Regions from separate parts of the Salipaludibacillus sp. HK11 genome, predicted to be linked through region 1. Evidence: riboswitches for the same ligand, from Rfam matches in the RefSeq annotation. Region 1 holds a riboswitch; each other region holds the start of a gene.
The links. A riboswitch is a leader RNA that binds a small molecule or an ion and turns the genes downstream of it on or off. The one in region 1 is predicted to bind S-adenosylmethionine.

Region 1 (7,308 bases):
GGTATCGTAACGGTTTTTGAATAAGCCCCCCTTAGGAAACGATCTTTTGGTCTCTTATAAAATAAAGATTCAAATTAAAAGCCAAAAGGACCTCTCCTTTGCTGATGAAGGTTCCTTTTGTTTTTTTTATTATAAGCTACCTATTTCAATAGCTATTAGCTGTCATTTTCTTGATCTTGCATAAGAACATGAGCCTGCTGTCATTAAACCGCCAGCCCCTTAATAGATGTGACCCTTCTATTCTAAATCTGCTAGCTAAGGTCACAAGACGCCACCGCTTGTGCCCTTTCCATTCCAGAAAGACTCACCAAGGGTACAAGATCACCTCTACCGTACATTTTGCCACCTGAAAGAATCAAGAAACATCGCTCCATAAGCAAAAAAACTGTCACCAAAAAATATTTTGGTGACAGCTGCTCTTGTTAAATTTTAAATTTTTCTTTTGGAATCCGAGCCAAAATGATCCAAGCTAATACAGCCCCGGAAGCACTGCTCACAAGAAAAGCAGGGATAAAGAACAGAGCTCCACCCCCGTGACCAAGAAAAAATTGAGCAAGGGGAACAGCTAGAAGTGATCCGATGAAACCTGTGCCAATGATTTCTCCAATAACTGCTGAAGATTTCTTTTTACTCCAACGATAAATGAGACCGGCCAATAATGCTCCAGCCATCCCACCAGGAAAAGCTAAAATCGTGCCAAGGCCAAGTAAATTTCGTAACAATCCAATTGCAAAGGCAATGAGGATAGCTGGTCCAGGGCCTAATATCACTGCTGCGATAACATTTACTGCATGTTGGACAGGATAAGCCCTAGCGACACCTGCGGGGAACCAAATAAAGGTGGCACCGACAATCCCAATCGCAATCAGCATTGCCATCAAAGTTAATTTGTGTGTCCGATTCATTTTTTTGCTCCTTTGATAGAACTAACATTCGCAAGAGGGATAAAGTAAAATAAAAGCCAAGCCCTCTCATAAAGATGAAAGAACCTGACTTTGGTAACAGAAGTAGATGATTATAGAAACGGTTAAAGTTATGCTACTTCCCTCCGCTGGTGTCAACCAGATCAGGTTCTTAGAGTTAAAAAGCTGTACACCTTTCTCTCAGCCCAATAAATGGGCACCCCCAGTAGTTCATATATATTTCTTTTGATTTTAACAGATTAAATTTCCTTGTCAACTAATCTTTCAAAAACAGTGTAGATAAATAGATTTGAAACAAAAAAATGAAACGCAAAACTTATTAAGTTTGCGTTTCATCGATCAATTCAGTGAAAAGAACTAGTCGTTCTCTGTGTGTTCCTTGATCTCGATCGAATTCGCCAGTACAAGTAATGAGATTGACATTTCTTGAAGAACAAAGTACTTAATAAATGATAGTAATAAAATGACAGAATTCTACAATAGCGATAGTGATGAATGTATGAAATTGGCTCAAATGAATGATATATATTATATTTAACAAGTAGGAAACGTTCTATTCCCACATTGCTAATGATAGGTAATCTTACTTTCTTGCAGGAGATTATCTGGAGAGTGAAGAATAGGGAGTAAAGAATCGATTAATAGCGTAGTTTAATCAGAGGAGGGATTTACTGTGAAGATGAGGGGAATGAAAGAAAGATTAATAGTAGGTTTGGCGTGGGAAGGGACAATTGCAGAAGCGGAAAAAGGTGATATCCATAGAGTAATTGAAGATGTTAAAAATCGTAGCGAGGAAATAGATGGGAAGATCAACGAGTCAGAATTAGTCTGCGTTTCAATTCATGATCGTCCGAATGGGTTCACCCACCATGTTGGTTGGGAAGTCGAAACAGGAATAAAGGTCCCAACTGGAATGGTAAGTTGCGTTTTGCCAGAAGGAACGTACTTCACTTTGATGCATCAAAAAGAAGAGAACATTGCAAAAACATATACAAACCTTAAACAAGAGATTCAAAACAAAGGGTTAACTCCTTTAAAACCTGAACAAGTCGATTCTTTTGATGAATTACCGATTAAAATAGAATTGCATTCGGTTGAAAAAATATTGAAAGAAGAGCCGGAGTTCCAAATACACATTCCGGTAATCAAATGATGGGCAATAAAGCTTTCGTAAAAGAAAAATAGTTACTCATTGTCAAATAGTGAAAAACTATTGCATGTTTTATGAAAATCAGCTACAATTGGGAACAATCGTTCACAAATAAAAGAATATTCGGACAGGTTCTTATCATGAGAGGTGGAGGGAAAGGCCCTTTGATATCTCAGCAACCAGCCACACGTGTGGTCAGGTGCTAATTCCTGCAGGCTTTTAGCTTGCGCAGATAAGAAGAAGACGAGTTTAACACTTTACTAACAACCTTCTTCTTATTTTATAAGAGGAAGTTTTTTTGTCTACATTCACATTATGATAAAATGAAAGCCAATTTTTTATATTAATGAGAACAATTAATGGAAATAGAAAGGGGATAGTTTTGATGAGTAAGTATCGAAAAGAGCTTGAAACAACACTTGTCCAAATAGGAAACCGCAGTGAAACAGCTACAGGGGCGGTAAGTGCTCCTGTTTATTTTTCAACAGCTTATCGTCATGAAGGTATCGGCCAATCGACAGGGTTTGATTATTCTCGTACCGGTAATCCAACAAGACAAATACTTGAAGAGGCGATTGCGGAATTAGAAGGTGGTGACAGAGGTTTTGCCTGTTCATCTGGAATGGCAGCGATTCAAGTCGTTCTCTCGTTATTTCAAAGCGGTGATGAGCTTCTTTGTTCGAATGATTTATACGGAGGAACATACCGATTATTTGAAGAAGGGTGGCGTCGATGGGGACTCTCCTTTCAATACGGAGATGCTCGTGATATTCAGTTCTTTAAAGATCGCATTTCTGAAAAAACAAAAGCGTTATATATAGAAACTCCGACAAACCCGTTAATGCAAGAAGCAGATTTAAAAGCTTTTAGCAAATTAGCGAAAGAAAACAACCTTCTACTGATTGTTGATAATACGTTTTATACGCCACTCCTTCAGCGTCCGATAATTGAAGGAGCCGACATCGTCATTCACAGTGCTTCGAAATATTTATCGGGACACAACGATGTGATCGCAGGTCTTATCGTTTCAAAAGGACAAGAGTTATCAGATAAAGTTTTTTATTATTTTAATAGTATTGGACCGATCTTATCTCCATTAGATTCTTGGCTCGTAATGAGGGGAATGAAGACACTCTCGTTAAGAATGGAAAAGCACCAGGAAAATGCGCAGAAATTAGCAGAATTTTTAAAGGATCATTCTGCAGTCCTAGATGTAATTTATCCAGGCAGAGGTGGGATGCTCTCATTTCGGGTTCACGATGAAAATTGGGTCAATCCTTTTCTGCAAAAATTAAAGCTCGTCACCTTCGCGGAAAGTTTGGGAGGGGTAGAAAGTTTAATGACTTACCCAGCAACGCAAACACACGCAGATGTACCGGAAGAAGTGCGTGAAGAACTAGGTGTCTGTAACAGACTGTTACGCTTTTCTGTTGGGATTGAATCAGTAGAAGACATCATTAGTGATATAGATCAAGCTTTAAACCTTGCACGAGACTCGAACGGAGGAAAATAAATGACACACGATATTTCGAATGAATTTAGTATCCAAACTAGACTATTACACCACAAACATAAGACAGATCCATCTTCTGGTGCTGTCAGTGTTGCTATACAACCGGCTTCCACATTTCACCAAGAAGGTCTGGATGACTTTGGTGAATTTGATTATGCACGCTCAGGTAACCCAACGAGACAAGCGTTGGAAGAAACGTTTGCTGAACTAGAAAATGGGACAGCAGCATATGCTTTTGCGTCTGGAATGGCAGCTATTTCAACGACATTCATGTTGTTGTCAGCAGGTGACCACTTGGTGATTACCGATGACGTTTACGGTGGAACATTCCGATTTACTACAGAAGTTCTGACTCGTCTTGGGATAGAACATACATTTGTGGATATGACTAATGTCGACGAAGTGAAGAACGCAATTAGACCGAATACGAAAATGATTCATATGGAAACACCATCTAATCCAACAATGAAAATTACACCGATCCGTGAGCTCGTTTCGCTTGCGAAGGAGCATAACTGCTTAACGGTGTTAGATAATACATTTATGACTCCTGTACTGCAACGACCATTAGACCTAGGTGTTGATGTGGTTGTTCACAGTGCGACGAAATTTATTGGCGGACACAGTGACGTCGTTGCTGGGCTTGCTGTCGTAAAAGATCCTGAATTGGCAAGTCGACTCAAGTTTTTACAAAATAGTTTTGGCGCGATTCTTGGTCCTAACGACTGTTGGTTGATCCTTCGTGGGATGAAGACATTGCATACTCGGATGGAAGCATCGATGAAATCAGCTGAAATGATTGCTCAGTGGCTAACGGAACAATCTGCTGTGAAATATGTTTATTATCCAGGGTTAAAGGGTCATCCAGGTTATGAGATTAACGAGTCTCAGTCAGATGGACCTGGTGCCGTTCTCTCATTTGAACTCGCTGACAGAGAGGCAGTAAAAAAAGTCGTTGATGCTGTCGAAATACCTGTTTTTGCGGTAAGTCTCGGTGCTGTTGAATCGATTTTGTCTTATCCTGCCAAGATGTCGCATGCCGCGATGCCTCCTGATGAACGAGCGAAGAGAGGAATCACTGACGGCTTGTTACGTTTATCGGTTGGACTTGAGAAACCTGAGGACTTAATTAGCGACTTTAAACGAGCGTTTGAAACGCTAGTGGAATAGCGAAAGGAGAGTACCGGAATGGACTTTAGAAAAGACTTATTCGAGAAGGTTCTCATCGGTGACGGAGCCATGGGTACCTTGTTATATCAAGAGGGCGTGGACGGTTGTTTTGAAGAGTTAACAATTACTGCACCTGAAAAAATAAAATCGGTCCACCACCAATATATTTCTGCTGGCGCAAACATCATTCAAACGAATACGTATGCAGCGAATTCATTGAAATTGAGTCGTTACCAGTTAGAGGGGCGGGTTGCGGAATTAAATAACGAAGCCGTAAAGGTCGCCAAGGAAGTGGCACAGGATAAAGCCTATGTCGTTGCAACCATTGGTGGGATTGGCAGTATTCATCAAAAAGAATACCAGTTAGAAGATATTCAACAAAGCCTCGAGGAACAAGCCGATATTCTTGTTAAAACAGAAGTCGATGGTTTTTTATTGGAAACTTTTTATGATTTTGCAGAGTTATCGCAAATTGTGAGATACCTACGTGCGAAGACATCGAAGCCTATTATTGCCCAAGTAACATTAGGAGATATTGGTGTACTGCAAGGTGGAAAGACGTTAACAGAAGCACTTCAGCATTTGGAATCTGAAGGAGCGGATGTCGTTGGCTTAAATTGCCGAATGGGTCCTTACCATATGTTGCGATCATTAGAAGAAGTTCCATTATTGGAAAAGGCGATTCTCTGTGTATATCCGAATGCAAGTTTACCTAATGTCCGTGACGGACGTTTCTTTTATCAATCGAATCCAAAGTACTTTGGTGATATGACTGAACCGCTAGTTAAACAAGGGGTTCATCTTATTGGAGGGTGTTGCGGAACGACTCCTGAACATGTCAAAGAGATTCGCAATGCTGTGCAAAAGAGGCAATTAGTTCCGGTGAAAGACAAGGTAGTCAAAGAAACAAAGCGGCCGACCGTTGTGGTAAAAACACCAGATGTACAAGAGCGATTACCTGATTTTTCTAAGAGAAGGCAGTCGGTGATCGTCGAATTGGATCCTCCGAAAGCTTTGTCACATGCACCTGAATTCATGAAGGGTGCACAAGCTCTGAAAGAAGCAGGTGCGGATGCGGTGACGTTGGCAGATAATTCGTTAGCGCAAGCTCGAATTGACAACTTGGCGCTTGGATCATTGATGAAGCAACAAACGGGGGCGCGACCGCTTCTTCATGTTGCTTGTCGAGATAGGAATATGATCGGCCTGCAATCTCATTTATTAGGGCTTCATACATTAGGTATTCATGATGTGTTGGCGATCACAGGAGATCCAGCTAAAGTAGGAGACTTTCCAGGAGCGAGTTCGGTATATGACATGGCTTCATTAGATTTAATCCGATTGATGAAACAATTGAACGAAGGGATGTCCTTCTCCGGAAAGGATTTGGGAGCAAAGACGTCATTTACCGTGGCAGCGGCCTTTAATGCGAACGCAAGGAGACTCGATCGAGAAGTGACGCGTCTCGAGAAAAAAATCGAGGCAGGGGCAGACTATTTCATGAGTCAGCCTGTCTACAGTGAAGAGCGATTCCAAGAAATTCATGAAGCGACAAAGCACTTGCCAGTCCCAGTTTATGTTGGAATCATGCCGTTAGTAAGCAGTAGAAATGCGGAGTTTCTTCACCATGAAGTTCCGGGTATTTCCTTGACTCAAGGTGTACGCGATCGGATGGCGAAGTTTGATGGCGATCGTGAAGCAAGCGAGCGTGAAGGGTTAAGTTTAGCAACTTCGTTAGTAGATGCCGCAACGGAGTACTTTCCGAGTATTTACTTAATTACGCCTTTTTTACGGTACCAAATGACCGCAGATTTAACGAAGCATATTATTAGTAAGCAGAAGAACGTGGCTTCAGTAACAGGAAGAGCATGATAATAGAAGTCGGAAATAGTAACCAAAGAAAGGGCGATCAACATGGGAAAGTCATCCTTTGAAGAAGCACTAAAGGAACGAATTCTTGTTCTCGATGGAGCGATGGGGACAATGCTGCAAAATGCAGATTTAACCGCGGAAGATTTTGGTGGCGAAGAATTTGAGGGCTGTAATGAATATTTGAATTTAACGGCGCCTCATGTGATTCAACGCATCTATCATGATTATTTAGAAGCTGGGTCTGACATTATTGAAACAAATACGTTTGGTGCAACAAACATTGTACTGGCTGATTATGATTTACAGCATATCGCATATGAAGTCAATAAAGTTTCCGCAGAACTAGCTGTGAAGGAAGCTGCGAAATTTACTACCTCTGAAAAGAAACGGTACGTAGCGGGAGCAATGGGACCGACAACGAAATCATTATCGGTTACTGGTGGTACGACGTTTGATGAATTGATAGACTCGTACCGAGAACAAGTAGAAGGACTACTTGACGGTGGCGTAGACATATTATTATTAGAAACTAGCCAAGATATGAGAAATGTCAAGGCTGCTTATGTAGCGATAGACCAAGTTGTAAGCAAGCGGAATATTCATGTTCCATTGATTGTGTCAGGTACGATCGAACCGATGGGAACGACGCTAGCAGGTCAAAGTATTGAGTCATTTTATAT
Region 2 (7,308 bases), 1.5 Mb from region 1:
CAGCGTTCATCGCTGAGCGGATGAAATCAGAGTTTGTTACACCAGAAACCTCACTTGGATATTGCATCGCAAGGAATAGTCCTGCAAGTGCTCGCTCATCTACCTCCATATCAAAAAGGTTCTTGCCCCCGAGCGTCGCTTCACCTTTCGTTACTTCATATTTAGGATGTCCCATAAGCGCAGACGCTAACGTGGACTTACCTGTTCCGTTTGGTCCCATAATTGCGTGGATTTCTCCACCGTTCACTTCAATCCCAAAACCTTTCAGGATTTCCTTCTCTTCAATTGATACATGAAGATCTTTGACTGTTAAATTTGGTTTCGTCATGTTACATACCTCCATTTATTTTTTCAAAACTTGATTTAGAGCATGGCAATATAATGAATACATAGATCCACCACATTCTCAATTTATTCTCATTACAATCTTATATCAAATCCAAAAACAGTTCAAGGAATATACATAATTCTTTTTTATCATTCCCCTAATAATCTCCAAACAGCTTGATTCTATGCATCAAATCCAACAAACACATAAGAAAATCATAAAAAAACTAACTGATTACTCTTCTCATATTATAGAAATTCTACTTTATTTCTAGTTTATCAGATGTCTGTCACTTCATTGATCGGCACTTAAGTAACTATAATTTTCTCAATAGGTGTAAATTTCCGGTATCTAATTGAGAATGAATCTTAATTACAATAGGAATATGCCTTCTTGTTTACTTAATCAAAACTATTATATATTGTGATGAGCTAGGACTCAACCTCACTAGAAAAACTAAGACTTATCGCCAAGTCCTTCACGGCGAAAGCCTTAGTTTTTCTTATACTTTAACCCTTTAGCGAAGTTAAACATTTTTAAAGTATAAAAAACGAGCTAGTATGAAATCATACCAACTCGTTTTTTATAAAAATATTGGTAGGGAGTATTCCCATTTTTTTCGATACGATTACTTTTGCAGTTCTTCCACAATGGCTAAACTCTTGCGGTAATCTTTTTCTCTTTCTTCTTCTACTTTAAGGCGATTGTCTAATGTAAGGTTATACTCTACATACCCGATTCCATATGATTGGTACATCGCTTTTTCCATCTCACCTGTGTGTTTCGTATGAATCTGATTGATAATAAATCACATTCCCTTCTCGTTTTTTGGATTGCTCATGACCAAAGCATTAATTAAACTTTTTTTACAATTCAACTTTGTTTGGGCAATCGTTATTAACAAGATTTATTGTAGCATTCTGAATGTTTTGAACCAATCTTCATTTGTTGTGATATTATCTGACACAGTCCCATGTGATTGTGTCAAGAAACCTCACCACTATTTTTAATAGAATCCTTCTGCATTACTAGCAATTACTCTTGTTTTTATAATACGAAGCGAAATCATCACAATTAACCTTATTATGACAGAAAACCTTCCGTAAATTCTGTAATACTATCTTCAATTAATGTGACCGCTTGGCTAAGCGCCGCGCCGCCGCCAAACGCACCTGTAACGGCGACCGCTTCTAAAATTTCTTCTTTGGATGCTCCTTGATCTAAGCACCCTTTCACATGATAAATCATGCAATATTCATCTTGTGCATTCAAACTAATTGCTAATGCAATCAACTGTTTTTCTTTTTTAGAAAGACTCCCTTCTTGGAAACAAGCCTCCGAAAACTCATGATACTTGTGGGCTATGTCAGGCATTTGTTCGGCAAATCTTCCCATACCTTCTTTATAATGAAGCAATGCTCCCTGAATTGATGATGACTCTTCATAATGCTGCTCTTCCATTCTCGTTCCACTCCTTCAATCAATGTAATAATGTTATTTTGGCTAGAAAATCCATATCTATGTAAAGAGGTTTAAAAACATTTAAGATTCTTAAGAATATTTTGCTGGGGAATTGTCGTTTGTGATCCGTACTCTTTAGCATTTTGAATTGTTCGGATCGAATTACGGCTGTTTTGCTTCCTATCTTCTCACTTCCACAATTGTTCGGTTCCAATTACGCCTTTTCACTCCCAAATTCTCTCCCCATATCCTTCTTCAGCTCGTAATTAAGCGGTTTTGCTCCCTACTCTCCATATCCACCACTTGTTCAACTCCAATCAGTATCTAAAAAAGCCAAAAGAAAAAGCAGCACCTCTGTTTAGAGGTACTGCCAAATTCAATCCATTTGCTATTATTCAGTTACTGGAACAACCGCATTGTCATACTCTTCAATAATGAAATCTAGGACTTCTTCTGAACGCAATACATCAAGTAGTGTTAGAATTCTTTCGTCATCTTCGTCACCACTGTTTACAGCAATTACATTCACATAAGGGTTATCCAGATCTGCTGATTCTGTTGCAATTGCATCCTCTAATGGATTTAAACCAGCATCCAACGCATAGTTCGAGTTAATCAATACCGCATCACCTTCACCAACATCATATGCTTGTGTAAGCAGCGCTGCTTCTACATTTCCTTGAAACTGAAGATCACGTGGATTTTCAACAATGTCACTAATTTCAGCTTCAATGCCTACACCTTCAGCTAATGTGATTAAGCCTTCTTCCTCAAGCATCATCAAGATCCGACCGTGATCTGATACGGCACTACTCATGATAATTTCCGCACCATCTGGTAATTCATCTAAAGTTGCATAGTCTTGAGAGTAAACACCAATCGGTTCAATGTGAATCCCACCTGCATTAACAAAATCATAATCATGTTCTGCAATTTGCGACTCTAAGTAAGGGATGTGTTGGAAATAGTTAGCGTCCAACTCACCTTCTGCTAAAGCTTCGTTAGGTAGTACGTAATCGTTGAAAGGTACGACTTCTAATGCAATTCCTTCTTCTTCTAAAAGCGGTGAAGCGAACTCAAGAATTTCCGCATGAGGAACATTTGAAGCTCCTACAACTAAGCTTTCAAGCTCGACACTTTCGTTAGCTTCGTTGTTATTTGATGCTTCTTCGTTCTCATTACCTGCATTATTAGATGCTTCTTCATTGTTATTATTGGCACCTGCTGAATTTTCTTCGTTATTACTTTCCCCTTCGCCACATGCTGCGAGGAGTCCTACTGATAATGCTACGACACTTAAACTTTGTAAGTATTTCTTCATGATGATGTTTCCCCCTTGATTTTTTTTAAGCGGTTATCGCTTATCTAATTTATTTGTCAAATAATCGCCAATATACTGTAAAATAAAAACGATTATGAGTACAACAATTGTTGCTACCAATGTGATATCAGGATTGCCTCTCTGAAATCCATCGCGGAAGGCTAGATCACCTAATCCACCTGCACCAATAACACCAGCCATCGCTGTGTAACTAACTAAAGCAATCGCTGTTACTGTAATTCCTGATACAAGTGCAGGCATTGATTCTGGTAATAAAACTTTGAAAATAATTTGCCCATTATTTGCCCCCATCGACTTGGCCGCCTCAACGACTCCTTTATCAATCTCTCTTAATGCAATTTCTACCATCCTTGCATAAAATGGAGCAGCACCAATGATCAAAGCTGGTAAGGCTGCCGTAGGACCAAGCATCGTTCCTACTAATGATCGTGTAAAAGGTATGAGAAGAACAATTAAAATAATAAATGGTATAGAACGAAAAATATTAACATAGGCAGCAGTAATTCCATGAATCACTTTATTTTGCCACAGTTGCCCTCGGTCGGTTAAAAATAATATTAAACCAAGGAAAATACCGATAACAAACGTAAAAAGTAATGCAATAAGTGACATATAAATCGTTTCTTCTGTTGCTACTTTCATATTGTCCCAATTAACATTTGGTAATAACCAATTATTTGTTAATAATAAAATATTAGCCACCGTGAACCACCTCGACTTCCACTTGTTGCTCACGGATAAACGAAATCACGTCATCTATTAAGTGATTGTCTCCCGTTACACTAATAAACAAGGATCCATATGGACCGGTTCTCGTTTGAGAAATTTTCCCTTGCAGAATACTGATCGAGACGTCAAATTTACGGACAACATCTGTCATGAGTGGCTTGTTTGTTTCCCCACCAACAAATGTAAGTTGTAAAATTTGCCCAATGCCTTCATTTGCTAACAAATGCCGAACCGCTTCTTCTGTTTCTTCCGGTTCGGTTACTTGTTTGACAAATTCCTTCGTCATATTTTCTTTCGGCTGTTTAAAAACATCCAATACAAGCCCGGCCTCAACAATTCGGCCACCATCCATCACCGCAACTTGATGACAAATTTTTCGGATGACGTGCATTTCGTGCGTTATTAATACGATCGTTAAATCTAACTTTTGGTTAATGTCAACAAGTAAATCTAATATCGAATCAGTCGTTTTAGGATCAAGCGCAGATGTCGCTTCATCACAAAGGAGAACTTTCGGATCATTAGCAAGCGCACGTGCTATCCCTACTCTTTGCTTTTGGCCACCACTTAACTGTGAAGGATAAGAACCTCCGCGCCCCTCTAAGCCAACAAGTTTAATTAATTCTTCTACTCGCTTCTTTCTATTCGCTTTTGCAACCCCTTTGACTTCCAACGGAAAAGCAATATTTTCTGCAACCGTTCTTGACCATAGTAAGTTAAAGTGTTGGAAAATCATCCCAATTTCTTGCCGGGCGTAGCGTAACTCTTTTTTAGAGAGGTTATTCATATTTTTCCCCGCTACTGTCACTTCACCAGATGTAGGCGTCTCAAGCATATTTAATAACCGAATCAACGTACTTTTTCCAGCACCACTGTAACCGATGATTCCGTAAATTTCACCTTTTTCAATCGTTAAATTAACGTTATCTACCGCTGTTACATTTCCATCTTTTAACTGAAATGTTTTGGCGAGTTTTGATAATTTAATCACTGCTATCACTCGCTTTCTTGTCGCTCTACAAATAGCAATAAACTACAATGCTATTAAAAAGCATATTCAATTCACATCTATAAATCAAGTAAACCAACCTGTTTAGTATAGTTAATACACAGAGTAAGAGACTTAACAATAGTTAAATCAATAAGTAATCACTTTATGCTTCGATCTAAGCACAGAAAAAAAACCTATCTACTCCCGAAAGAAAAGCAGAAAGGTTCATTCATCGCTGAAATCTTTCTTCTCATCTTTCAAAACAGTTTCCTGTTTTGTTGGATTTAGCACCTTCCATTTTTAAGAAATTGATGGTTGCCGGGTTTCATAGGGCCAATCCCTCCACCTCTCTTGATAAGAGAATTCATATAATAGAATTTTTAAAGTCTGATATGGATGTTATCACTGTCCACTCATCTTGTCAACACAAGAATGAATTCAGTTATCTTCGATTTGAATTTGATAAATAAAAGAGTGATTCGATCCAGAGCAAATATTTCAATGAGCCTGTTACATTAAGGTCGCCACGTCGTTTCATTGCCAATAAAAAATCTTCTCCGCGCAGTAATTGTGTTAATGCTTCGTCATCTCCTTCAATCACTACATCACACGCTTCTTCATTTGCCGATATGAAGTGCGGTACTTGCCCATCAAATACAATATACCAGGATTCACTTCCAGAAGTAATGCATAGTTGAATATGGTGTTTTAATAATAAAGTTTCCATATGTTCTGATCGCTTCATTTCTTTCATCACAGAATCAAGTAATGTTCGCATACATTTCGCCCCTAGTTGGTTCGTCATTTAAAAAACTAACGTTCGTAAACGTGAATCTCTATTCTAAATTAGTTCTCCACAACTAGGTCTTTTTCCTTTATATTATTCGAGATTCTTGCTTATTTTTTTGTTTATGAGCGATTGGCTTGCTAAAAACTAGGTAGAAATATACTGTTGCAATCACATATAAACTAGCTGTAATTGAAAACACAATTGCATAACCAGAATACGAGCCATGTACCATCACGATCGTCGTAGAAATTGGCCCCATAACTGCCCAACCGAGCTGAAAAACCGCTTGCCCAACCGAGTTTGCTAAGCCTTTCATCGAATCGTCAACACTCTTCATCATTAATGACATTTGGATTGGGTTTCCGGCATTCATAAGGGCTTGTCTAAATAAAAACCCAATAACAGCAATCCAAAGTGTTTCTGTAAATGCAGTAATTAATAAAAATGGAATCGATAATAACTGAAGTATCACTACAGCTCTTACCTCGCCGACTTTTCGGACAACAGCGGGCCCGATCATTAATGCAACAGCGGTCATCGCCTGTCCAGAAGATAAAATAAGTCCTACAAGTGTATGTGACACCTCAAATCTATCGACAAAATATAAATTTAAATAAGGGATGACTAGTCCAGAACCAAATCCAATAATAATTTGGGCAACAGCAAATAAGAGGATAATTTTCAATCCTGTTCGATGTATCTTGAACAGTTTTTTGAAAGAACGTTCTTGTACTGTTTTACTAGTTAGTTTTTTTTCTTCGCGAATTTTTATCATTGGAATCAAAGATGCGAAGAAGAAAGCAACACCAATAATTAAAGTGATTCTTATGCTCGAAAGACTTGACAGCCCTATAATAACGTTAAAAAAATCACTCAGTGTTCCACCAAGTGTATTCCCAACCACGTTTGCAAGCATAATAATTGCAAAATTAAAACTAAACAAATGAACGCGTTGTTTTTCCGTAGAGTTTTCAGCTAGCAAAGGAATCGAACAAACTTGGATAAGTGCCATAAACATTCCTGTCATAAAAGCACCCGAAAGAAGCAAAATATCTATCGACAATGTTGCCCTAAGTAACAAGCTGATTGCAGTAAAAACTGCCCCAACGACGATTAATTTTTTGCGACCGATGCGATCACTTAAAATCCCTGCCGGCAAAAGTAATAAAGCTGTTGCTGCTGATTGCATCGCAATCACAGACCCATTCATCTGATCATCATAACCAAGTTCACGTATATAATAGTTATAAATAATCATAAAAATCCCCATGCCAATGTGAACGAGCATGGAACTTATTAAAAATAACCGAACATTTCTATTATAATAGCGGAATTGTTCTTTCCAATCGCCTAGTATACTTGCCATTTTCTCTCCCCATTCTTCTTTCTCATTCAAGACAATATTTCACAGCAAATCGGCTCTGAAAATTAAATAGTATTTCGCCTCTCTAAATAATAAGTCATTGAATACCATTTGAAAAGAGTTGATTTTATCTGATTGAGAATTTCAGCAGCTAAGTTTCGGGGAGGTGCATTAGAGAAAGCCGCTTTTCTTGTTGTGACCCTTTCTTTCCAATTCTTCTCGGCATGGGGCACAACTCGCTCTCTCTTGTGACACTTCCCTTCAAATTCTGCTCGCCATGGGGCACAAGCCGCACCTTCTTGTG
Region 3 (7,308 bases), 1.5 Mb from region 1:
CAAACTCTCATTTATGTCAGGACTTGCTGAACCATTAGGCGCAATCGTCGCCTTTCTAATTCTGATGCCCTATTTGAATGATGTATTGTTTGGCGTTGTGTTTGCTGCGGTTGCAGGAATAATGATCTTTATATCTTTGGATGAACTCTTACCTGCTGCGAAAAAATACGATGAAACGCATACTCCTATTTATGGTGTCATGACTGGGATGGCAGTTATGGCAATTAGTTTACTCTTATTAATCTGAATCAGAATCATAAAAAAGTGGTTAGATAATCATGTAGAGTAGGATAGTTATATTAGGAATGAAGTATTCACGAATTATTTGCTAAATACCATAGAAATAAATGTTTTCAGAAAACTCATTGCGTCGATGTGTTAAAATGAGTATGATAGGATTTATAACATCAATTTTTCAAAAGAGGGAAAAAAATTAAGTGAGATAATTGTTAAGGGGATGAAAATATGGATGACAAAAAAGATTTACGGATTCGCAGTCATGTAATTAGTGAAGGCGTGAACAGAATGCCAAACCGCTCGATGCTTCGAGCAGTTGGTTTTAAAGATGAAGATTTCAAAAAACCGATGATAGGTATCGCAAGTACGTGGAGTGAGGTTACGCCATGTAACGTACATATTGATGAATTGGCTCGCCAGGCAAAGAAAGGCGCGACAGTTGGTGGCGGTGCTCCGATGATTTTTAATACAATCATGGTCGCTGATGGCATTGCAATGGGACACGAAGGCATGAATTATTCGTTACCTAGTCGTGAAGTAATTGCGGACTCTATTGAAACAGTAATGGGCGGTGAAGCTCTTGATGGAATGGTGGCGATTGGTGCCTGTGATAAAACAACACCAGGCTGTCTGATTTCAATGGGACGGTTAAATTTACCAGCTGTTTACGTATACGGTGGAACAATCCAACCAGGGAAACTAAATGGACAAGATATTGATATCGTATCGTCGTTTGAAGCGGTTGGTCAGCACCAGCAAGGGTCGATTGATGATGATCAACTTCATAAAGTAGAATGCAGTGCATGTCCAGGACCTGGTGCATGTGGTGGAATGTATACAGCTAATACAATGGCTGCAGCTGTTGAAGCGCTAGGAATGAGTATTCCAGGTTCATCATCAACGCCAGCAGTAGATGATTATAAAGATCAAGAGTGTCATCAAGCAGGTGAATTAGTCATTCGACTTCTTGAAAAAGATATTCGTCCTCGTGATATCATGACGAAAGAAGCTTTCGAAAATGCAATTACGGTCGTAATGGCTCTTGGTGGTTCAACTAATGCATTTTTACACTTATTAGCGATGGCTCATGCAGCTGAAGTAGATTTGAGTCTAGATGATTTCGAACGTGTTCGACAAGACGTTCCGCATTTGGCTGACTTGAAGCCAAGTGGAAAATATGTCATGCAAGATTTGTTCGAAGTCGGTGGTGTTCCTGCAGTCATGAAACTTCTTCATGAGCATGGGTTGTTGCACGGCGACTGCTTAACGGTTACCGGAAAAACAATTGCAGAGAACTTAGCAGAAGTTCCATCTCTAACCGAGGGACAAGTTGTTATCAAACCGTTTGAAGAGCCAATTAAACCGAACGGACCACTTGTTGTGCTTCGCGGTAACCTAGCTCCAGATGGTGCAGTGGCAAAGATGTCAGGGCAGAAAATTAGTCGCTTTGAAGGAATTGCGAAAGTGTACGATAGTGAAGCGGATGCAACCGTCGCAATCGAAGCAAGAGAGATTGTCGAAGGAGATGTTCTCGTCGTCCGCCACGTTGGCCCAAAAGGTGGACCAGGGATGCCAGAAATGCTTTCGATTACGGCAATGATTGTCGGACAGGGGTTAAACGGCAAAGTTGCTCTTATGACAGATGGACGTTTCTCTGGAGGCTCGCACGGATTTGTTATCGGGCACGTAGCTCCTGAAGCGTTTGTTGGAGGTCCAATTGGTCTCTTACAAAACGGAGACAAAGTGACGATTGATAGTGGAACACAAGAGATTAATATGCATGTAAGTGACGAGGAATTAGCGCGCAGAAAAGCGGAATGGAAGCAACCTGCATTGAAGTATAAGAGAGGTATTCTCGCTAAGTACGCCAAGCTTGTAGGATCTTCATCCAAAGGTGCAGTAACAGACGACGATTTAGAATAATAGTTAAGAGATGAAGCACAGCCTAATCGGCTGTGCTTTTTGTGTTTTTTGGAAGAGGGAGACGGTCAGCAGGATCAGTGGTAATGGACATCGATATGCTGTGCGCTTAACTTAGCAGAACGGACTTGGAAAGGGTACATGGAGCAAGGAAATGTACCCTTAGTGAACTTGAATTTGGGAAGAAGGGTCACAAGAAGAGGTAGCTTGTACCCTTAGTGAACTTGAATTTGGGAAGAAGGGTCACAAGAGAGAACAGCTTGTGCCCATAGTGAACTTGAATTTGGGAAGAAGGGTCACAAGAAGCGGTAGCTTGTGCCCATAGTGAACTTGAATCTGGAAAGAAGGGTCTCAAGAGAGAACAGCTTGTGACCAATACGCCACCTGATCACAAGAAGTAGCGCTAATATCTTTCCGAATCCTCTATCCGTCTGAATTCTTCTCTCATTCAATCGTTTCCTCAAGAAGAACTCACAAAGGGCACAAACAAAATCCAAAAATCGTTAAAAACTCTATTACTACCATTGTTAAATTGGAAAAATCTTAAAAACATTGACCAAAACGTGAAAAACCTCATTTAAGTGATTCACATCACATCAGGCAATCCTCCCCCATGATATTCTTTTAATGAAAACAGTTATCAATTAGACGCAGAAAACCAAAATCTTTAAACATCACAATAAAGAGGTGATGAATCATGAAAGAAATATCTTTAAAGAAATCAGTTTATGAATTGTGCTCAGAACATCCAGAATTAGCTGATGTCATGCGCGGTATTGGATTTGTCAATATTACTAAACCTGGAATGCTGCAATCAGCAGGAAGAATTATGACGATTCCAAAAGGGTGTCGGGCAATGGGGATGTCGCTTGAAAGTGTCTGTGAACAACTAAATAATCATGGGTATAAAACGACCGATTAGAGGAGGAAATATAATGAGTGAAATGATTAATAACCGAGAAATGAGTGCGGTTGAAAAAACGGAGCGTCAGGCGTTATTGAAAGATATCATCAAAGAACTACATGAGGGAAAAAACGTTGAGGATGTTCGCGCACGATTTGAAAGCGCGATTGACTCCATTAGCGTGAGTGAAATATCACAAATGGAACAAACATTAATGGAAGAAGAAGGAATCTCAGTAGAAGAAGTTCAACGTTTATGTTCCGTTCATACAGCAGTTTTCAAAGGGTCAATTGAAGAAATTCATGGATCTTCGGCAAATGATCCGCAAAATCGACTAGGTCATCCAGTCCACACTTTTTTTCAAGAAAACAGAGAAATTGATCACCATGTGAACTTTAAATTAGCATTACATCGAGATCAATTTGAGAAGGAACCATCCGAAGAAAAGGCTGCTAAAATTCTTGCCGACATCACTGCCTTGCTAGAGTTAGATAACCATTATAGTCGAAAAGAAAATCTACTCTTTCCCTACTTGGAGAAATACGGTATTTTTGGACCGACAAAAGTCATGTGGGGCGTTGACGACCGCATTCGCGCAACGATAAAAGAGTTGAGATTAGAGCTAAATGAGGACACGTGGACAAAAGATAGTGTGATTGATTTGGTTAATGAGATTGTTCATGAAGTGTCTGAAATGATATATAAAGAGGAAAATATCCTCTTACCGATGGCACTCGAAAAGCTGACTGAAGATGAGTGGTTGAAGATTGAAAGGGAAGGAGACGTCATCGGGTACACATTTATAGAACCACCAGCCCCATGGCAACCGGATCGAGCTGATTTAACCAATGATGGAACATTTATGAAAGAGGGCGTAATTCAATTAGAGACAGGCATTTTATCTGTCCAACAACTCGAACTAATGATGAATCACTTACCCGTGGATATTACGTTTATTGATGAAAACGATGTTGTACGTTATTTTTCACATGGAAAAGAAAGAGTCTTCCATCGCACAAAGTCAATTATTGGTCGAACGGTGCAAAACTGCCATCCGCCGCAAAGTTCTCATATCGTCAATGCCCTTCTCGATGAATTCAAGTCGGGTGAAAAAGATGTGGAAGACTTCTGGATTCCGTTCAAAGATAAATATGTGTTAATTCGTTACTTTGCTGTTCGCAATGAACAAGGAGAATACAAAGGCACGTTGGAGTTTACACAAAACATCAAGTCTATTCAGGAAATTACGGGTGAAAAGCGATTGATGTCTTAAAACAGATAACAGAAATATCTAGAAAATATTGAGTCAATCATTAACAATATGAGGAGGAACAAACAATGACACAAATAATAGAAGAAAAAGTGTATGAAGCATTAGGAGAAGTGGTGGACCCAGAAATTAATATGGATATAGTCAATCTTGGGTTAGTTTATAATGTGAAAATTGGAGATAAAAATGATGCACATATTGAAATGACGCTTACTTCAATGGGATGCCCGATGGCAGGACAAATCGTCACAAGTGTGAAAACAACAGTGGCAAACATGGTTGAAGAGATTGAACATGTCGAAGTGGATATCGTTTGGAGCCCAGTGTGGGGAAAAGAACGCATGTCTCGCTATGCGAAAATGGCATTGCGAATTCCAGGTTAACACGTCACCGGTAATAAATGTCTTAAAAAATAGAATTGACGAATCTAATCATGCATGGTACTATTCATACTAATCAAAACATCAATTTATCATAGTTAAATAGTAAGAAAACTCTTATCGAGAGCGGCGGAGGGACTGGCCCTATGAAGCCCGGCAACCATTGTAAGAGATAGAAATTCGTGTGGACGTTATTATCCACAACTTGACTTCTATCAGACAAAAGGTGCCAATTCCATCAAAGGTTTCTGACCTTTGAAAGATGAGAGAGACTTTTCTGCCGATAGGTATATTTTCGTCTCTCTGTCTTTATTTGACAGGGAGGCTTTTCTATTTTTAATGACGTTTATTACAAAGTCGAAGAAGGGCGTGTTAAGCATGAGTGAATTGGTAAAAAAAGTCGGTATCATTGGGTTTGGAACGGTCGGTAGTGGAGTATACGAAACGTTACTAAATAAACGAGCGAAAATAGAAGAACTAATTGATGGGTCATTTGAAATTCCAGTGGTACTAGTGAAAGACTTAAATAAAGCGAGAGAAATGAATAGTAATACAACTCTTACAGCAACATTTGAAGATTTGGCTAAATTTAATTTGGATGCAGTCATTGAAGCGTCCCCAGATGCCGTTACTGGTTATCCATATGTCAGACAGTTATTGCAAGAAGGAATCACTGTAGTGACAGCGAATAAAGAGTTGATGTCAAAGCATGGAGAAGAATTGTTGGAACTAGCGGACCGTTTTCAGTGTCGCTTGTTTTTTGAGGCGGCAGTTGCTGGTGGAATTCCACTTCTAACTAGTGTTCGTCATACATTGAAAACGAATGATGTTGAGCAAGTAGAGGGAATAGTTAACGGGACGTCTAACTTTATTTTAACGAAAATGCGCGAAGATGGAGAGTCTTTTCATGATGCGTTGGCACAAGCTCAACAACATGGATATGCCGAGGAAGTGCCTGATAAAGATATTGATGGCTGGGATGCTTATTATAAAACGACGATATTAAGTCAATGGATTTATCAGACTGCACCTAGTTGGGTAACGCAAAATCCAGTTGGTATCAGAGGGATAGATTCGCGAGATTTAAAGTTAGCAGAAAAATTTAATGGACGGATTAAGCATATAGCTTCATTGAAAAAGAACTCGCGAGGTATAACTGCGTCTGTCAGACCACAGCTTGTCTTAGCAACAAATCCACTTTATGGTGTAGAGGGTGTAAATAATGGCGTTCATATCAAAGGCGATATTGTCGGCTCATTACTTTTTCAAGGAGCGGGAGCCGGAAAATACCCTACATCGAGTGCTATGATAGAAGATTTAGTAAACGATTGGACTGGCACTAGCGAAAAAATCCCATTCGACGTTTATAAATTTGCAGCGGAACCTTCGTCTGATCAGTTAAATAAATTGATTAAAAGTGTCAGTCAAGAGGTTACGTTTTGGTTTGTGTCTGGAGAACAGTTAACATTGCCGCTAGATAACAATAATCTGATTGAAAAATTAACGCATATCAAGAATTTTGACGGAAGAGAGGCAATGATCGTCAAAGGTGAGGAGACAAAAGTGATCGAATTAATCGGTTCACAAAACCAAAATGTTGTTATTTATCCGATATCTGGTGATAAAGAGGAAATTTTTCAACTGGACGGTGCAAAAGAACCAACTTTTTTATAAGCTTGAAAGTGTGATTGGATAAAGGTTTTTACACATTTAAAAAACTAAATGTCACAATAAATTTACAATAAATAGTCTGTTTTATGAGATATTTTAAAATTTTTCTAACATTTCACGAAAAATGTGGTATTCTGTAATGGTAGTTATCGTAATAGATTTATACATATTTTTATAGAGTAGAGGTGTGTTCTATGTTTAAGACATTACAGAATATTTTTCGTGTTGGGGATCTAAGGAACAAAATCATGTTTACGCTTGCATTGCTTATTGTTTTTAGAATCGGCGCTCATATTCCAGCTCCTGGAGTAAATGCGGATGTGGTGAACTTTGATGGTCTCGCTGCATTAGGGTTCTTAAACACGTTTGGAGGAGGCGCTTTAGAGAACTTCTCGATTTTTGCAACTGGAATCATGCCTTATATTACTGCTTCTATTATTGTTCAGTTGTTGCGAATGGATGTCGTTCCTAAGTTTTCAGAATGGGCAAAAGAGGGGGAGTCAGGTAGGAAAAAGCTTGCGCAAGTTACGCGTTATGGTACTATAGGAATTGCATTTATCCAAGCAATAGGAATGTCTATCGGTTTCAATAATATTATGCCGGGATTGGTTCCCGATCCTTCATTAGTGACATATTTAACGATTGCGCTTGTTTTAACAGCAGGAACTGCATTTCTACTTTGGTTAGGTGAGCAAATTACTGCGCACGGAGTGGGGAATGGGATATCGATAATGATTTTTGCCGGTATTGCAGCAGGTATTCCGAATGGAGTGAATCAACTCTATGGTATGTATTTAGTCGATGCTGGAGAGCAGCTATTTATTAATATCGTTATAGTCTTACTCATTTTATTGGTAATTCTATTGGTTGTAATTGGTGTTATATTTGTTCAGCAGGCAGTTCGTAAAATTCCTGTCCAATATGCG
Region 4 (7,308 bases), 1.8 Mb from region 1:
ACGCTGACACGTCTCTACTAAGGCATTTAAATAACCTGCATCATCGTTTTCGCTTCTATGTCGATAATAATTTCTAAGCTGCGCCCCTAAAGTCAAAGCATCTCGCATTGATTCATGTATCGCTCGAAAATCATCAGGATCCTGTGACGTGCTTCGATCACACAAGTTATCTAAATAATCACTGATCGTTTGGTATGCAACGATAAAGCGAACGACTTCACGAAAACGATCACCTGCTAAAATAGCGTAAATCGCGCCCCCTTCACAATGAAACGTTTTTGAATCAATACTTAAAAGCGCTTGTCTTCGTAACTCTGGGTCCGGGATCAGTTCCGCTTTCATTCGCCATTCTGCCAAAAATTCATGAACCGTAGGTAAAATTCGTTTATAAACTTGATACATTAATGTCCATGATGTTGTCGGTGTTTTCACGAAAATAGTCCTCCATCAATTCATAATCATTCATTCAGATGCATCGTGACAAATCCAAGCATATGAGCCAACACATGATGCTTTTCTGGTTCATTTAGTACTTCATGATACAACCCTTGCCATTCTTTGTAATATTTATCCTGTAACTTTACATTATCAAACCACTTTTGCACGCTATTCCGATCTACAATCCTATCCACTCCTGCTTGCATGACGAGAAGTGGAACTTCAGGAAAAGAATCAACCTGTTGATGAACATACCGCATCGATTTTTCTAATTCTCTGTACCAACGAATACTGACATTTTTAATCAGTAGAGAATCTTGTTTATCTCTTAATCGCATCACTCTATCTCGTGTTCCAGATCCAGGTTCAAGACCAGATGGAAAACGGAGGCTCGGTGTCACTCGATTGAGAATATAAGAAACTGCTTTTTTATTTAGTGGTGTTTTACGAAACAATCCAAAGCAAGGAGAAGACAAAATCACCACATCTGGCAACTCACTATTATGTGCTTCCATTAACGTTCTAGTAGAGATTAATCCACCCATACTATGTCCAAGAAGAACAACGGGTAGGTGATATGTTCTAGCTTCAGTTAACCAGCCATTAACTGTATCTATGTATTCATGAAAGGTTGAAACATGGCCTCTAGGTCCTGTCGTCGTTCCTTGACCAGGGAGATCACCAATAATCACGTGATAGTTAAAATCATTTAACTTCTCTATTATCCACTTGTAACGCGCATGGTATTCTCCAGCTCCGTGAACGATCACAAATACTCCTTTTGCTACATGCTGTTCAACTTCTGATTTCCACATTGTTCTTCCCCCTCGTAATTGCTGATTTTGTTTAAAAATTTATTGACGCTAGAATTACTTGATAAACTTTCATATTTCTTTCATCTTCGCTTTCTTCTCATAATTCGTCAAGTGTAAGGAGTGGATTCCTTTCTATTATTGTAATGGCTTTGTTAAACTAAACTTATAGAAATTATGATTGGAGAGTGAGTGTCATTGAAAATTTATCCATATAAGGGCCATGTCCCTTCCATTGATCCGTTTGCATTTATCGCAGATGGCGTCGTGATAACTGGTGATGTGACAATCGAGGAAGATGCTAGCATTTGGTTTAATACTGTCATTCGCGGGGATGTAGCGCCAACAATCATTGAAAAGTCTGTGAACGTGCAAGACAATTGCACATTACATCAAAGTCCGGATTTGCCATTGATTTTAAGAGAAGGAGTAACTGTCGGACATCAATGTATTTTACATAGCTGCCTTGTTAAAAAAAATGCCTTGATAGGCATGGGCTCGACGATAATGGATGGCGCTGAAATTGGTGAAGGAGCCTTTATCGGTGCAGGTAGTCTCGTGCCACCTGGTAAAACAATTCCACCTAATAAACTTGCTTTAGGTCGCCCTGCCAAAGTCGTCCGTGATTTATCTGATGCTGACCTTGCTGATATGAAAAGAATTCGGGATAGTTATGTTGATAAAGGAAAGTACTACAAATCACTCGTTGACGAATGATCATTACTAACTGGAAAGATTATCAGAGCAAAAGAACGCGAATGGATTTCTCCACTCGCGTTCTTTGTGATTTATTCCTTGTCAATATGAAGCGCTTCTTGCTTCATTAATTCCGCTTTGTCTGTCGCTTCCCACGGAAGATCAATATCTGTTCGACCAAAGTGACCATAAGCAGCTGTTTGCTTGAATATCGGTCGTCGAAGATCTAACATTTTAATAATCCCTGCTGGACGAAGGTCAAATAGTTTACGAACCACTTGAACTAAGACGTCTTCTGATACTGTCCCAGTCTCAAATGTATCAATCGCGATCGAGACAGGTTGAGCAACACCAATCGCATACGCTAATTGAACTTCACAACGGTCTGCAAGACCTGCTGCAACAATATTTTTCGCAACATAGCGAGCGGCATATGCGGCAGAACGATCAACTTTAGTTGCATCTTTACCAGAAAAAGCACCTCCACCATGACGAGCGTACCCACCATATGTATCAACGATGATCTTTCTTCCTGTTAACCCGGCGTCACCTTGAGGACCGCCAATTACAAAGCGACCTGTTGGATTAATAAAATATTTCGTTTCATTGTCCAACAATTCCTTAGGTACAACTGGTTTAATAACTTTCTCTTTTAAATCTTCTTGAATTTGATCAAGTTCTATCTCAGCATGATGTTGAGCCGAAATCACAATCGTGTCTACACGAAGAGGCCTCTGGTTTTCATCATATTCTACTGTGACTTGAACTTTACCGTCTGGACGAAGGTAAGAAATGGTTTCATCTTTACGTACTTCACTTAAACGCCGAGCGAGTTTATGTGATAATGAAATTGGCAAAGGCATAAGCTCGGGAGTTTGATTATCAGCATAACCGAACATAAGACCTTGGTCCCCTGCTCCAATCGCTTCTATTTCTTCATCTGACATGTTGCCTTCTCTAGCTTCTAACGCTTGATCTACTCCTTGTGCAATGTCGGCAGATTGCTCGTCAATCGACGTTAATACGGCACATGTTTCATAATCAAAACCGTATTTTGCACGCGTGTAACCAATTCCTTTGATTGTTTCTCGTACTATTTTTGGAATATCTACATATGTAGAAGTTGATATTTCACCAGCGACTAGCACCAAACCTGTGTTTACAGATGTTTCGCACGCCACTCGAGCATTTGGATCGCTTTTCATTATTTCATCTAAAATTGCATCCGAAATTTGATCACAAATCTTATCTGGGTGTCCCTCTGTTACTGATTCTGATGTAAATAATCTCGTTTTTCCTGCCACAATTACGACCTCCCCGGTATTTTACCCCTTTAATGTGTATATAAGATGAGCTTCATAATCGACGGTACTCGTTATCCAAGCAGAATGGTCTTAATCAACAACCGATCAAGATTTAAATAGACTCTTATTTTTCCATATAAACTAAAAAACCTCTCCCCAGTTGAGGAAAAGGTTACGATCCATTCGCCTTTCACCTCTTATCGATCAAGACACACAAATATGTCTTGCAGGTTAGCACCGTTCACCTTTTTGGAAGTGGTGATGGTTGCTGGGCTTCGTCGGGCCTGTCCCTCCGCCTACTCGGGATAAGAGTATCCGTTCGCCAAAAGAATACATGATTTTTCGCTTCATGTCAAGAAATCTATTTGAGATATATTGAATATATTTCATTGCTCACATTTTCACAAATATGACGATCTGTTGACGGTTTTCAAAATCTATATCTTCGTTTCATAAAATATATTAAAATAAAGTTATACGTAATTCATCTACCTTTAATGATTCCACTTCCATCATCACAGTCATCCTCTAGCCAATTGACATGGTACAACTAAACTGCGAACATCTAATCGCGAAGTTGCTCTCGTCCATACGTCATTCCAAGTCTGTCATCCCACAAATTCCACAAAACACCTATTAACGAATTATATCGGATATTTTTACACTACATTTCTTCTTGCACAAGATTATTAAAACGCTTTCAATACACTTATATTATTTGGTTATAACACCTCGGTCACCGAATCAGGTACCATAGACTACACAAAAATTTCAGAAATGTTAATACTACTTTCTTTTCGCTAAGTACGCTATTCCTTTAGATTAAACCACCATTATAACTAATTTAGTAGCCCAGAATTCGGTGAATCCATTTTATTAAAATCATCGTTCATCTTTGTAGTTTTGTTCATTCAACTGTCGTTTATCCGTATGGTGAGTGTATTCATCACTTTAGGAAATATAAATGAATGAAAAAAAGAAAGGGTGAAGAACATGAGTATGGTTCATTTCGAAGCTGCGTTGGGTCGTGTATTGCAGGGCGAAAACATCCACAAAGATTTATCTGTTCCACATTTAATTGAAAAAGCCTTAGAGCGTAGGGAAGGTGTATTAACATCTACTGGTGCTTTTCGCGCAACAACTGGCAAGTATACAGGTCGGTCGCCAAAGGATAAATTTATTGTGGAAGAGATCTCAACAAAGGATAATATTTGTTGGGGAAAAGTAAACATCCCCATCTCTGCCGAGGCTTTTGAACACTTGTATGAGAAAGTGTTACATTATTTAGCTAATAGGGAAGAATTGTTTGTTCGACATGGCTTTGCTGGTGCCGACAAAAAATATCAACTCCCTATCCGTATTGTTAACGAGTTTGCCTGGCATAATTTATTTGTTCGTCAACTTTTCATTCGACCTGAAGAAGAAGAATTAAAGAGCCTGTTACCTGAATTTACAATTGTATCGGCACCAGGATTCAAAGCTGATTCAACAATTGATGGTACAAATTCAGAAGCATTTGTAATCGTTTCAATGGAAAAAAGGATTGTACTAATTGGGGGAACTGAATATGCAGGTGAAATGAAAAAATCTATTTTTTCAATAATGAATTACCTTCTCCCTGAACAAGATATATTAACGATGCATTGTTCTTCAAATGTTGGTAAAAAAGGGGATGTAGCACTTTTCTTCGGACTATCAGGAACAGGAAAAACAACGCTTTCCGCAGATCCAAACCGTTCACTACTTGGAGATGATGAACATGCTTGGTCTTCAAATGGTGTCTTTAATATTGAAGGTGGTTGCTATGCAAAATGTATTAAGCTAACCGAAGAAAGCGAGCCTGAAATTTATAGAGCGATTCGATTCGGGTCGGTATTAGAAAATGTCGTCATCAATGAATTAACACGGGAACCTATTTACGATGCATCGGATTATACGGAAAATACGAGGGTGGCTTATCCACTCAGTGCCATTCCATCTTCACTAGAGCCAAGTATTGCAGGTCACCCAAACGCAGTAATATTTTTGACGGCAGACGCTTTCGGTGTTTTACCTCCCATCAGTAAACTAACACCGGAGCAAGCGATGTACCATTTCCTTTCCGGTTACACGAGTAAATTAGCTGGAACAGAACGTGGTGTCACTTCACCACAAGCTACATTCTCATCCTGTTTTGGTGAACCATTTCTTCCGTTGCCTGGTGCTAGGTATGCTGAAATGCTGAGGGACAAAATGATAGAACATAACACCGATGTTTACCTCGTTAATACTGGGTGGACAGGAGGACCTTATGGTGTTGGAGAACGTATGAGTTTACGATATACTCGCGCATTGATCCACGCAGCATTAGAAGGTGAATTAGATACAGTGGAAACGACGCAAGATCCGATATTTGGTCTACACATTCCAGTTAATTGTCCTGGTGTTCCTGATAAAGTGTTGCAACCTAAAGAAACTTGGGCTGATAAAGAAGACTATGACAGGAAGGCAATTGAGCTTGCTCATAAATTCAAAGATAACTTTAAGAATTTTAGAAAAATACCACAAAATATTGCTAAAGGTGGTACAATCATATAAAGAATCGATCCCCAGGCATAATAATGCCTGGGGATTTATGTTTCAGTCTGTTGGTGCATCCATTGGCAAGCACTCTTCGTGTAAGATAGCTGCTCCCTCACCGACAAAAGGTGTCCTTTATTTTTAATAATCCATTGTTCAGCATGATTATTGTATTCTCTTAAATTGTCGTGCAGTTGATGGGCGTGAGCCACACTGACATGCTCATCTTTTTCACCATGAATAATTAATACGGGGCAAGTTATCTTGTTAGCTAATGTGATGGATGACCTTGCTTTATACGTTTCGCCAGCTTGTTTCGGATCCCCGGAAAAACAGCGGCGTAGCATTTTTCTGAGGTCAGGTCGCTCTTCGTACATTAATAGACAATTCGACACTCCTCCCCATGAAACCATTGAAGCGGGATTATAGGAAGCTGCGACTAATCCGGCCATAATTCCACCTCGTGAAAAGCCAACAACATGTACGCGATCTTTGTTGACTCTTGGATGTGAGCTGATTAGTTCAAAAGCAGTAAATGCATCTTCTCGATCTTCCCCACCAAAATCCTCTACTCCTTCGCCACCTTCGTTCCCTCTGTAAAATGGTGCGAAAACAACAAATCCTTCAGCGGCATATTGAATAATTCTTGCAATTCTAACCATGCCAACCCTTTTGATTCCACCTCTTAAATAAACGATCGCATCATAATTTCCTGTTTGTTTCGGTTCTATTAAGTAGCCTTTCACTTTAAATTCGCCGGACCAATACGTCACTATGTATAAAGAAAACCTTGACGAAGGTGAAATGATAGGTTCAGACGAAATCAGATGTTTCATGACATTCCCTCCTGGTTGAATGAACACAGTAGTCTATGCGGAAAAATATTTATCTTTATAGCTTATCATAATTGGATCTGATTTTAGAGAAAAGCTAACTAGTGTTGCTAACCTATTTCGCATGCTCTTCACCAAGGCACCTGCACACTTTTCTTCATAGTTACATATTTTATTTATGCAAATACTTATTCAATGAAGGAGGAGCAATAATGTGTCGATGGAAAAAGTTATTTCTAGTGATTTGTTTCCCAGCGATTTTGTTGATGGCATGTAATCAGGAGAAAGACTTAACAGAGGTGGAACTTGCAGAAGTGACGAGGTCTATCTTTTATGCTCCACAATATGTTGCTCTGTCCGAAGGTTTTTTCGAAGATGAGGGATTAGATGTTGAATTGACGACCACATGGGGTGGAGACACAACAATGACGGCTCTTCTTTCAGATGGTGCTGACATTGCTCTCGTTGGAGCAGAGACGTCAATGTATGTCTATGCACAAGAGGCAAACGATCCACCTATAAATTTTGCACAACTAACAAAAACAGACGGAACTTTCCTCGTATCCCGTGAGCCTGTTGAAAACTTTGAGTGGGAAGATCTGAAAGGCACAAGCTTTCTTGGGCAACGCCAGGGTGGTATGCCGCAAATGGTTGGTGAACACGTTT

Region 2: it holds a riboswitch for S-adenosylmethionine, as region 1 does, so the genes downstream of both, ACM26V_RS12895 (methionine ABC transporter ATP-binding protein) here and ACM26V_RS19710 (methionine biosynthesis PLP-dependent protein) in region 1, are expected to answer to the same signal.
Region 3: it holds a riboswitch for S-adenosylmethionine, as region 1 does, so the genes downstream of both, ACM26V_RS12975 (homoserine dehydrogenase) here and ACM26V_RS19710 (methionine biosynthesis PLP-dependent protein) in region 1, are expected to answer to the same signal.
Region 4: it holds a riboswitch for S-adenosylmethionine, as region 1 does, so the genes downstream of both, metK (methionine adenosyltransferase) here and ACM26V_RS19710 (methionine biosynthesis PLP-dependent protein) in region 1, are expected to answer to the same signal.

The regions. Positions count from the first base shown of each region.
Region 1 covers NZ_CP181045.1:4,139,394-4,146,701, forward strand. The annotation lists gene thiW (energy coupling factor transporter S component ThiW) at 423-905, opposite strand; TPP riboswitch at 1,027-1,137, opposite strand; gene ACM26V_RS19705 (GyrI-like domain-containing protein) at 1,603-2,076, shown strand; SAM riboswitch class I at 2,206-2,312, shown strand; gene ACM26V_RS19710 (methionine biosynthesis PLP-dependent protein) at 2,459-3,586, shown strand; gene metC (cystathionine beta-lyase) at 3,587-4,756, shown strand; gene ACM26V_RS19720 (bifunctional homocysteine S-methyltransferase/methylenetetrahydrofolate reductase) at 4,775-6,628, shown strand; gene metH (methionine synthase) at 6,671-7,308, shown strand, end outside.
Region 2 covers NZ_CP181045.1:2,644,995-2,652,302, forward strand. The annotation lists gene sufC (Fe-S cluster assembly ATPase SufC) at 1-328, opposite strand, end outside; gene ACM26V_RS12875 (hypothetical protein) at 957-1,085, opposite strand; gene ACM26V_RS12880 (carboxymuconolactone decarboxylase family protein) at 1,412-1,789, opposite strand; gene ACM26V_RS12885 (MetQ/NlpA family ABC transporter substrate-binding protein) at 2,181-3,110, opposite strand; gene ACM26V_RS12890 (methionine ABC transporter permease) at 3,144-3,773, opposite strand; gene ACM26V_RS12895 (methionine ABC transporter ATP-binding protein) at 3,826-4,851, opposite strand; SAM riboswitch class I at 5,099-5,212, opposite strand; gene ACM26V_RS12900 (SCP2 sterol-binding domain-containing protein) at 5,294-5,629, opposite strand; gene ACM26V_RS12905 (MFS transporter) at 5,727-7,007, opposite strand; gene ACM26V_RS12910 (hypothetical protein) at 7,070-7,308, opposite strand, start outside.
Region 3 covers NZ_CP181045.1:2,663,772-2,671,079, reverse strand. The annotation lists gene zupT (zinc transporter ZupT) at 1-247, shown strand, start outside; gene ilvD (dihydroxy-acid dehydratase) at 466-2,160, shown strand; gene ACM26V_RS12990 (DUF1858 domain-containing protein) at 2,855-3,079, shown strand; gene ACM26V_RS12985 (DUF438 domain-containing protein) at 3,093-4,334, shown strand; gene ACM26V_RS12980 (metal-sulfur cluster assembly factor) at 4,400-4,714, shown strand; SAM riboswitch class I at 4,826-4,980, shown strand; gene ACM26V_RS12975 (homoserine dehydrogenase) at 5,090-6,385, shown strand; gene secY (preprotein translocase subunit SecY) at 6,577-7,308, shown strand, end outside.
Region 4 covers NZ_CP181045.1:2,345,590-2,352,897, forward strand. The annotation lists gene ACM26V_RS11575 (tetraprenyl-beta-curcumene synthase family protein) at 1-432, opposite strand, end outside; gene ACM26V_RS11580 (alpha/beta fold hydrolase) at 459-1,253, opposite strand; gene ACM26V_RS11585 (gamma carbonic anhydrase family protein) at 1,449-1,967, shown strand; gene metK (methionine adenosyltransferase) at 2,039-3,250, opposite strand; SAM riboswitch class I at 3,445-3,562, opposite strand; gene pckA (phosphoenolpyruvate carboxykinase (ATP)) at 4,250-5,827, shown strand; gene ACM26V_RS11600 (alpha/beta hydrolase family protein) at 5,863-6,645, opposite strand; gene ACM26V_RS11605 (ABC transporter substrate-binding protein) at 6,855-7,308, shown strand, end outside.